One region of the Microbacterium aurugineum genome, then DNA from elsewhere that is predicted to be linked to it. Evidence: predicted binding sites of a transcription regulator. Region 1 holds the regulator's gene; the other holds the start of a gene.

What was found. The regulator LexA, encoded in region 1, represses DNA repair genes until DNA is damaged. The targets are predictions, from matches to a motif close to TCGAACANNTGTTCGA.
Region 2: a site for LexA is predicted at 1,670-1,685, ahead of recA (recombinase RecA). Genes of this name have one in related genera too.

What each region holds. Positions count from the first base shown of each region.
Region 1 covers NZ_CP078078.1:1,151,050-1,155,379, forward strand. Annotated here, with positions in the region: gene metE (5-methyltetrahydropteroyltriglutamate--homocysteine S-methyltransferase) at 1-1,889, shown strand, start outside; gene lexA (transcriptional repressor LexA) at 2,074-2,760, opposite strand; gene KV397_RS05620 (LysM peptidoglycan-binding domain-containing protein) at 3,048-3,416, shown strand; gene KV397_RS05625 (histidinol-phosphate transaminase) at 3,461-4,330, shown strand, end outside.
Region 2 covers NZ_CP078078.1:1,916,749-1,921,078, reverse strand. Annotated here, with positions in the region: gene pgsA (CDP-diacylglycerol--glycerol-3-phosphate 3-phosphatidyltransferase) at 1-434, shown strand, start outside; gene KV397_RS09355 (CinA family protein) at 431-919, shown strand; gene KV397_RS09350 (helix-turn-helix domain-containing protein) at 1,061-1,369, shown strand; gene KV397_RS09345 (DUF3046 domain-containing protein) at 1,314-1,613, shown strand; gene recA (recombinase RecA) at 1,882-2,931, shown strand; gene KV397_RS09335 (regulatory protein RecX) at 2,931-3,794, shown strand; gene miaB (tRNA (N6-isopentenyl adenosine(37)-C2)-methylthiotransferase MiaB) at 3,844-4,330, shown strand, end outside.

The sequences.
Region 1 (4,330 bases):
CGCTTTCCAGTGACCGCCTCGTCCGGCAGGTTTCCGAGGCTGCCGAGGCGGGACTGGTCACGCGACCGGTCATCGTGGGCCCCGTCACCCTCCTCGCGCTGGCGAAAGCCTCGGATGACGCCCCGCAGGGCTTCGACCCGCTCTCGCGCCTCGATGACCTGCTCCCGGTCTACGTGGAGCTGCTCGCGCGACTTCGCGCCGAGGGAGCCGAGTGGGTGCAGCTCGACGAGCCGGCGCTCGTGAGCGAGTCGCTCCCTGCATCCGTCGCGCAGCTGTCGGATGCTGCCGCCCGCGCGCTGGACGTGCTCGGACGCGCACCGGAACGCCCCGCCATCCTCGTCGCCGCCCCGTACGCCGACCTCGGTGAGGTCTTCCCGGTGCTCGCGGCCGCGCCGATCGAGGCGATCGCTGTGGACCTCGTGCGCGGCGGCGTGCCCGCCCCGGCTGCAGGGCTCGAGGGCAAGACCCTCGTCGGCGGGGTGGTCGACGGGCACAACATCTGGCGCGGCGACCTCGCGCACGCGTTCGACCGGCTCGAGGCTCTCCGTGCGCTCGGCGCGGCCGTGTCCGCGTCGACGTCGACGTCGCTGCTGCATGTGCCCCACGACGTGACTGACGAGTCCCGGCTCGACGAGCGTCTGGTCTCGTGGTTGGCGTTCGCCGACCAGAAGGTCCAGCAGGTCGGTGTGCTGGCCCGGGGACTCAGCGTCGGCCGCGCGTCGATCGCCGCCGAGCTCGACGCGTCGTCCGCCGCGCTGGCGGATCGTCTCGCTGCACCGGGCGTTCGTGACGGTGCCGTCCGCGATCGTGCGCTCAGCACGGCCGACTTCTCCCGCGTGGGGTACGAGGAGCGTGAGACCGCGCAGGAGGCGCTCGGCCTGCCCGTGCTTCCGTTGACGACGATCGGCTCCTTCCCGCAGACCGGCGACATCCGGCGTGCGCGCGCCCGGTTCACCCGTGGCGAGATCCCCGCCGAGGACTACGACGACTTCCTGCGTCGCGAAGTGGCCAGCGTCGTCTCTCTGCAGGAGGACCTCGGGCTCGATGTGCTGGTCCACGGGGAGCCCGAGCGCAACGACATGGTGCAGTACTTCGCCGAGAACCTCGATGGCTTCGCGGTGACCGAGCACGGCTGGGTCCAGTCGTACGGATCCCGGGCCACACGACCGTCGATCCTCTGGGGCGACGTCTCGCGACCGGCTCCGATCACCGTGGGATGGTCCGCCTACGCGCAGTCGTTGACGAGCAAGCACCTGAAGGGCATGCTCACGGGTCCCGTGACGATCCTCGCCTGGTCGTTCGTGCGTGACGACCAGCCGCTCGGTGAGACCGCGAACCAGGTCGCGCTGGCGCTGCGCGATGAGATCGCCGACCTGGAGGCTGCCGGCATCGCGATCATCCAGGTCGACGAGCCCGCGCTGCGTGAACTCCTGCCGCTGAAGAAGGCGGACCAGCCCGCGTACCTCCGCTGGTCCGTCGACTCATTCCGACTCGCGACCGGTGGTGCCGCTGCCGGTACCCAGGTGCACACGCACCTCTGTTACTCCGAGTTCGGTGTCGTGATCGATGCGATCCGGGCGCTCGATGCCGACGTGACCTCGATCGAGGCGGCGCGCAGTCGCATGGAGGTCGTCGCCGACATCGCCGAGGTCGGGTTCGACCACGGCATCGGTCCGGGCGTCTACGACATCCATTCGCCGCGCGTGCCGACGGTCGAGGAGGTCGAGTCGCTACTGCGTCGCGCGGTGGAGGAGATCCCAACACGTCAGCTCTGGGTGAACCCGGACTGCGGCCTGAAGACCCGCGGCTACGAGGAGACGACCGCCTCGCTGCGCAACATCGTCGAGGCGACGCGCCGGGTGCGTGAGGACGTGAGCGTCCGAGTGTAGCCCACCCCGGGTCGACACCCCCGCGCAGGGTCGACACCCCCGCGCAGCGTCGACACCCCCCCCCGCAGCGTCGACACCCCCACGCAGGGTCGACACCCCCGCGCAGCGTCGAGGCCCCCTCTCAGAAACGTATCTGGGAGGGGCCTCGACGGTCAGAAGGGGCCTCGACGGTCAGCGGAGCGCGTCAGACCGCCCGGAGCACGGCCACGACCTTGCCGAGCACGACGGCCTCATCACCGAGGATCGGCTCGAAAGACGAGTTGCGGGGCAGGAGCCAGGTGTGCCCGTCGCGACGGCGCAGGACCTTGACGGTGGCCTCCCCGTCGAGCATCGCGGCCACGATCTCGCCGTTCTCCGCATTGTTCTGGGAGCGGACGACCACCCAGTCGCCATCGCAGATCGCGGCGTCGATCATCGACTCGCCGGAGACCTTGAGCATGAACAGGTCGCCCTTGCCGACCAGCTGGCGTGGCAGGGGGAAGATCTCCTCCACCTGCTGGTCCGCCGTGATCGGCACACCCGCGGCGATGCGCCCGACCAGGGGTACGAGCGCGGCATCGCCCACGGGGGTCGCGACATCGGCAGGGTTCTCGCCGCTCGCACCGGGCAGATCGATCAGGACCTCCATCGCGCGCGTCTTCCCGGGGTCGCGGCGCAGGTAGCCGCTGAGCTCGAGCTGTCCGAGTTGGTGCGTCACGCTCGAGAGTGACTTGAGGCCGACGGCGTCACCGATCTCCCGCATGCTCGGCGGGTACCCGTGGTGGGCGATCGAATTCTGGATGACCTCGAGGATCGCCATCTGCTTCGGGCTCAGGCTCTTGCGACGGCGGGTCCGCGGTGCCTCCGACTCGGGGGCTGAGTACTCGCTCATGGTGCTCCTTAAGTGCGTGATCCGACGTCGCTCTTCGAATGTCGGAGGCCCGTGGTGTGGTGTTCTCATCGAAACCGTATCCGAGAAACAGTCCGATCTGGAAGATCTGTTCGAGCGTGTCGGGCGAATCGCGTTTCCGGTTTCGAAGAACACTTGACAGATGTTCGAACTCGAAGATATCTTCGGAACGTAGCTTCGCATTCACGGCTCCCGGCCGAGACGGGAATGCGAACGCTACGCCAACTTCCTCCGGGCCCATCGCCCCGAGACAGGCTAAGGAGCACGACATGAGCAGCATCAGCGTCAGCACCGCAACGATCCTCCCGGCATCCGCACGCCCCCACACGCGACTGCGGCTGACGGCACGGGGTCGCGGTGTGCTGCTGGCTCTCGCCTCCGTGCCGCTGGCCATCGGAATCGCTTTCGCGGCGCTCAGCGGTGGCAGCGCCATCGCCTCCGGTGTCGATGCTCCCGCCGCGAGTGTCGAGACGCTGACGGTCCTGCCCGGGGACACCCTGTGGTCGATCGCCACCTCGGTCGCGCCGAACGCCGACCCGCGCGTCGTCATCGGAGAGATCAGCCGGATGAACGTGCTCCGTGGTGGCGAGCTCCAGATCGGTCAGGAGCTCGCGATCCCGGCGCAGTACATGGACTGAGCCCTCACCGGGATGTGCGTCATCCGCCCGACCGGCGGCCTAGCATGGGAAGGGTGACGCTCTCCCTCCACGATCTGCCGCTCCGTGACGACCTTCGCGGGCTGAAGCCGTACGGTGCCCCGCAGGCCCCTCTCCCGGTCGCTCTCAATGTCAACGAGAACACTCATCCGATCCCGGAGGCGGTCGCGAGTGACATCCTCGACGACATCGCGGTGGCGATCCGCGACGTGAACCGGTATCCGGACCGGGAGTTCACGACGCTTCGCGAGGCGTTCGCGGATTACCTCGGTCATGGGCTCACCGCCGACCAGATCTGGGCGGGCAACGGATCCAACGAGGTGCTGCAGCACATCCTGCAGGCGTTTGGAGGACCCGGGCGCACCGCCTTCGGGTTCGCGCCCACGTACTCGATGTATCCGCTCATCGCGCAGGGAACGGGGGCACGGTGGATTGCCGGCACCCGGGAGCCCGACTACTCGATCACGCCCGAGGATGCGGCCGCGCAGGTACGCGCCGCTGACCCCGATGTGGTCATCCTCTGCTCGCCGAACAATCCGACCGGGACGCCTCTCGGTCTCGATGTCGTCGAAGCCGTCTACGATGCTGCGCGCGGCGTCGTCATCGTCGACGAGGCGTACCAGGAGTTCGCTCCGCACGACGCGCTCTCCGCGCTCACGCTCCTCGAAGGGCGGCCTCGGCTCGCGATCTCCCGCACCATGAGCAAGGCATTCGCGTTCGCGGGCGCGCGGGTGGGCTATCTCGCGGCCGATCCTGCTTTCATCGACGCCCTCCGCCTGGTCCGACTGCCGTATCACCTCAGCGCGCTCACACAGGCCGCCGCCGTCGCTGCGCTGCGCAACGCCGATGTGATGCTCGGCATGGTCGAGGAGATCGTCGAGCAGCGCGACAGGATC
Region 2 (4,330 bases), 770 kb from region 1:
TCGGCATCTCCACCGACTGGGTCGACGGCTACCTCGCTCGCAAGTACGACATCGTCAGCGATTTCGGGAAGCTCTGGGACCCGATCGCCGACAAGCTCCTCACCGGGGCGGGATTCATCGGTCTCGCGATCCTCGACGAGGTCAGCTGGTGGATCGTCGCGATCATTCTCGTGCGCGAGTGGGGGATCACCATCCATCGCCTGATGGTCGCGAGCGAGCATGTGGTCGCGGCCGCGTGGATGGGCAAGATCAAGACGGCGTTCCAGGGTGTGGCCCTGGGATGGGCGTTGCTTCCCCTGCACGTCCTCATCGGTCTCGAAGCATGGACACTGGTGACGTTCATCCTGATGATCATCGTCTTGCTGCTGACCGTGGCGAGTGGGATCGACTACATCGTGGCGCAGGTGCGCGGATCGCGGCAGAAGAGGGCATGAGCGAGACGAGCGCCGCCGCCGTTCTGTCGGCGCTCGACGAACGCGGGTGGACACTGGGAGTGGCGGAGTCCCTCACCGGCGGGGCGCTGTGCGCAGAGGTCGTCTCCGTCCCCGGAGCCTCCGCCGTTCTCCTCGGCGGTGTCGTGGCCTATGCGACCTCCGTGAAGGCGACGGTGCTCGGCGTCGACGCCGAGCTTCTCGCCCGGCGCGGTCCGGTGCACCCCCAGGTCGCGCTGGAGATGGCCGGGGGTGTGCGGCGAGTGGTGAGCGTAGACGATCGGCCCGCGGATGTCGGCGTGTCCACCACCGGCATCGCGGGACCGGATTCGCCGGACGGACAGCCCGTCGGTACCGTGCACATCGGTATCGTGACGCCGAACGGAGCGCAGGCGAGAGAATTCCGCTTCCGCGGCGACCGGGATTCGATCCGGGCGCAGACGGTGGCTGCGGCGCTCGAAGCACTGCTCGACCTGGTCGCGGAATAGTGTCCGCCCCGGTCGGGTTATCAATGATGTGCTCACATTCAAACCACAGAGTGCAGGGGTAGATTTCGTGCAGGCCAGGCGTACTAGACTGGCTGTCCTATCGGGGGAGACCCCGAACGATCACACGGGGAGGAGGTTCCGATGATTCTTGTACGACAGGAAATCGGCGATGTGCTGAGGGACTTCCGCCTGCAGAAGGGGCGCACGCTCCGGCAGGTTGCAAGCAAGGCGTCGGTTGCGCTCGGCTACCTCAGTGAGGTTGAGCGTGGGCAGAAGGAAGCCTCGAGCGAGATCCTCGCATCCGTCGCCGATGCTCTCGATGTGCCCATCTCGACGATCATGCGCGAGGTCGGAGACCGCATCTCGGTTCTCGAGGGTATCCAGGTCTTCCCGGATGTCGTTCCGGACGACCTCGTGGCGTCGATCGAGCCTCAGCTCTCGTTGCACTGAGCAGGGTGCTGGAGTGACGATGCGTCGTAGCGAGTTTCTGCGCGCGGTCGACACCGAATTCCAGGCGCGAGCATCGTCATTGGTGAACGATCTTGGACTCTCGGCTCTTCGTGGTCGCACGGCGCTCGAGGCGTTGGCCGACGGGACGCCGCCCCGTGAGATCTGGCTCGCACTGTGCGTGGAGATGGACGTCCCGGAGAACCGGCGTCACGGTGTCGGCCGTCTGGAGCCGCGCGGGCACTGATTCCGTCGGAGATGTCCGCGGGTTACGGCACACGGTGTGCGATCGGCGGCGTGTCGTCGAATATTCGTTCGAAGAGAGCGTAGTCTTCTGCACAGGTGGTTCAGAGCTGTGATTGTCCACCGAACGTGAGTTTGCCGAGACGATGTCGGTGGCCCCTCGTACGGTGGAGAACAAGCCGAAGAGCCATACGCCTTGTCGGAGAGTCACTCCCAACCGGGAGGGCCGCGACAGCCTACAGGCGGCACCACGCGCGCAGAAGGAGCACATCATGCCATCACCCGCAGACCGCGAGAAGTCCCTCGAGACCGCCCTCGCCCAGATCGACCGTCAGTTCGGAAAGGGCTCGGTCATGCGGCTGGGCAGTGATGAGCGCGCCCCCGTTGCGGTCATCCCGACCGGCTCCATCGCGCTCGACGTCGCCCTCGGCGTCGGCGGACTCCCGCGTGGTCGAATCGTCGAGATCTACGGACCGGAGTCCTCGGGTAAGACCACGCTGACGCTGCATGCGATCGCGAACGCACAGCGCGCCGGCGGTATCGCGGCCTTCATCGACGCGGAGCACGCTCTCGACCCCGACTACGCAGCGAAGCTCGGTGTCGACATCGACGCGCTCCTGGTGTCGCAGCCCGACACCGGTGAGCAGGCGCTCGAGATCGCCGACATGCTCGTTCGATCCGGGGCGATCGACCTGATCGTCATCGACTCCGTCGCCGCGCTCGTGCCGCGCGCCGAGATCGAGGGAGAGATGGGTGACTCGCATGTGGGGCTGCAGGCTCGACTCATGTCGCAGGCGCTTCGCAAGCTGACCGGTGGCCTGAACCAGACGAACACCACGATGATCTTCATCAACCAGCTCCGCGAGAAGATCGGTGTCTTCTTCGGCTCGCCCGAGACCACGGCCGGTGGTAAGGCATTGAAGTTCTACGCGTCCGTCCGGATGGACATCCGTCGTATCGAGACGTTGAAGGACGGGACCGACGCTGTCGGTAACCGCACCAGGGTCAAGGTCGTGAAGAACAAGATGGCTCCGCCTTTCAAGCAGGCGGAGTTCGACATCCTCTACGGCGTCGGCATCTCACGCGAAGGCAGCCTGATCGATTTCGGCGTCGAGCATGCCATCGTCAAGAAGTCGGGCTCGTGGTACACCTACGACGGCGACCAGCTCGGGCAGGGCAAGGAGAACGCCCGTACGTTCCTGCTGAACAACCCCGATATCGCTCTCGCGATCGAGACGCAGATCAAGCAGAAGCTCGGTATCGGTGCGCAGCTCGTCGCTCCTGACGCCGCTGACGAGCTCGCCGAGCGTCGTCCGGCCTGATGAATGACACACGTGGGGGCGATTCCGAGCGGATCGCCCCCATCATTCCTCTCTTCGGCGGTGCTCGCCCTCAGGGGGACCCCGGCCGGAGCGCTGCGGCAGGAAGCGACGTCGTCTCGGAAGCCGAGCCCGGTCACACGAACGACGCCGGAGCGTGGCGATCGACGTGGGACACTCCGCCTCGCGGATCCGCGCTCGGTACGACGTCCGATGCGCGCACGCCCAGTGACCGCCATCCCGCCCGAGGAGCATCTGCGAGACCGGGAGCCGGGCGAGCAGGCGAGGCGAGCTCCGGCTCCCGTCTCCATGCGCTCGACACATCCAACGAGGTGTCGGGTGGCGACGAGGTTGATCCGGACGAGGCCCGTACCGCGGCCGAGGAGTCGCTCGTACGGAAGCTGCGATCCCGCTCGCTGTCGGTTTCCGAAGCGCGTCAGATGTTGCGGGGACACGAGCTCGACAGCGCCTCGATCGACGAGGTGATCGAAGACTTCGGACGCAGAGGCTACCTCGACGATGCCGCTCTCGCCGAGGTTCTGGTGACGTCGGGAGTAGAGCGGAAGGGGCAGGGGCGCGTCGCACTCTCCCGGGCGCTGGCCCAGCGGGGCATCCCGCGCGAGGTTATCGACGTCGCGCTCGATGAGCTACCCGACGATGACGACGAACGCGCTCTCGAGTTCGCTCGGAGCAAGGCTCGTTCGCTCGCCCGGTTGGACCACGACACGGCGCTTCGGCGTCTGATGGGGCAGCTCTCGCGTCGCGGCTACAACGGATCGACAGCGATGAAGGCGGCGAAGACGGCATTGCAGGAGGCGACGTTCGGCAGGGCGACCTCGGGCGTCCGATTCGTCGACTCGGACTGAGATCCCGACGCGGCACACGCGTGGAATCGGCTCGTACAATGGGTTGATCATGACTATTCCGCGCAGTGAACCGACGATCATCAGTGCGTCGTCGGCGGCCGTCGACGACGACGGGCGACAGCGATCCTACGAAGTCCGCACCTTCGGGTGTCAGATGAACGTGCATGACTCCGAACGGCTCTCCGGCTCGTTGGAGAGCGCCGGCTATGTGCGTGCGCTCGACGGCGCCGAAGCCGATGTGGTGATCATCAACACCTGTGCCGTGCGAGACAACGCCGCCGGCAAGCTGTATGGCACGCTGGGGCACCTCGCCTCGGTGAAGCGACGCAAGCACGGCATGCAGATCGCGGTGGGCGGGTGTCTGGCACAGATGGACAAGCAGGCCGTCCTCGACAAGGCTCCGTGGGTCGACGTCGTGTTCGGAACCCACAACATGGGCTCATTGCCCGGCCTCCTCGAGCGCGCACGCCACAACGGTGATGCCGAGCTCGAGATCCTCGAGTCGCTCGAGGTCTTCCCGTCCACGCTGCCGACGA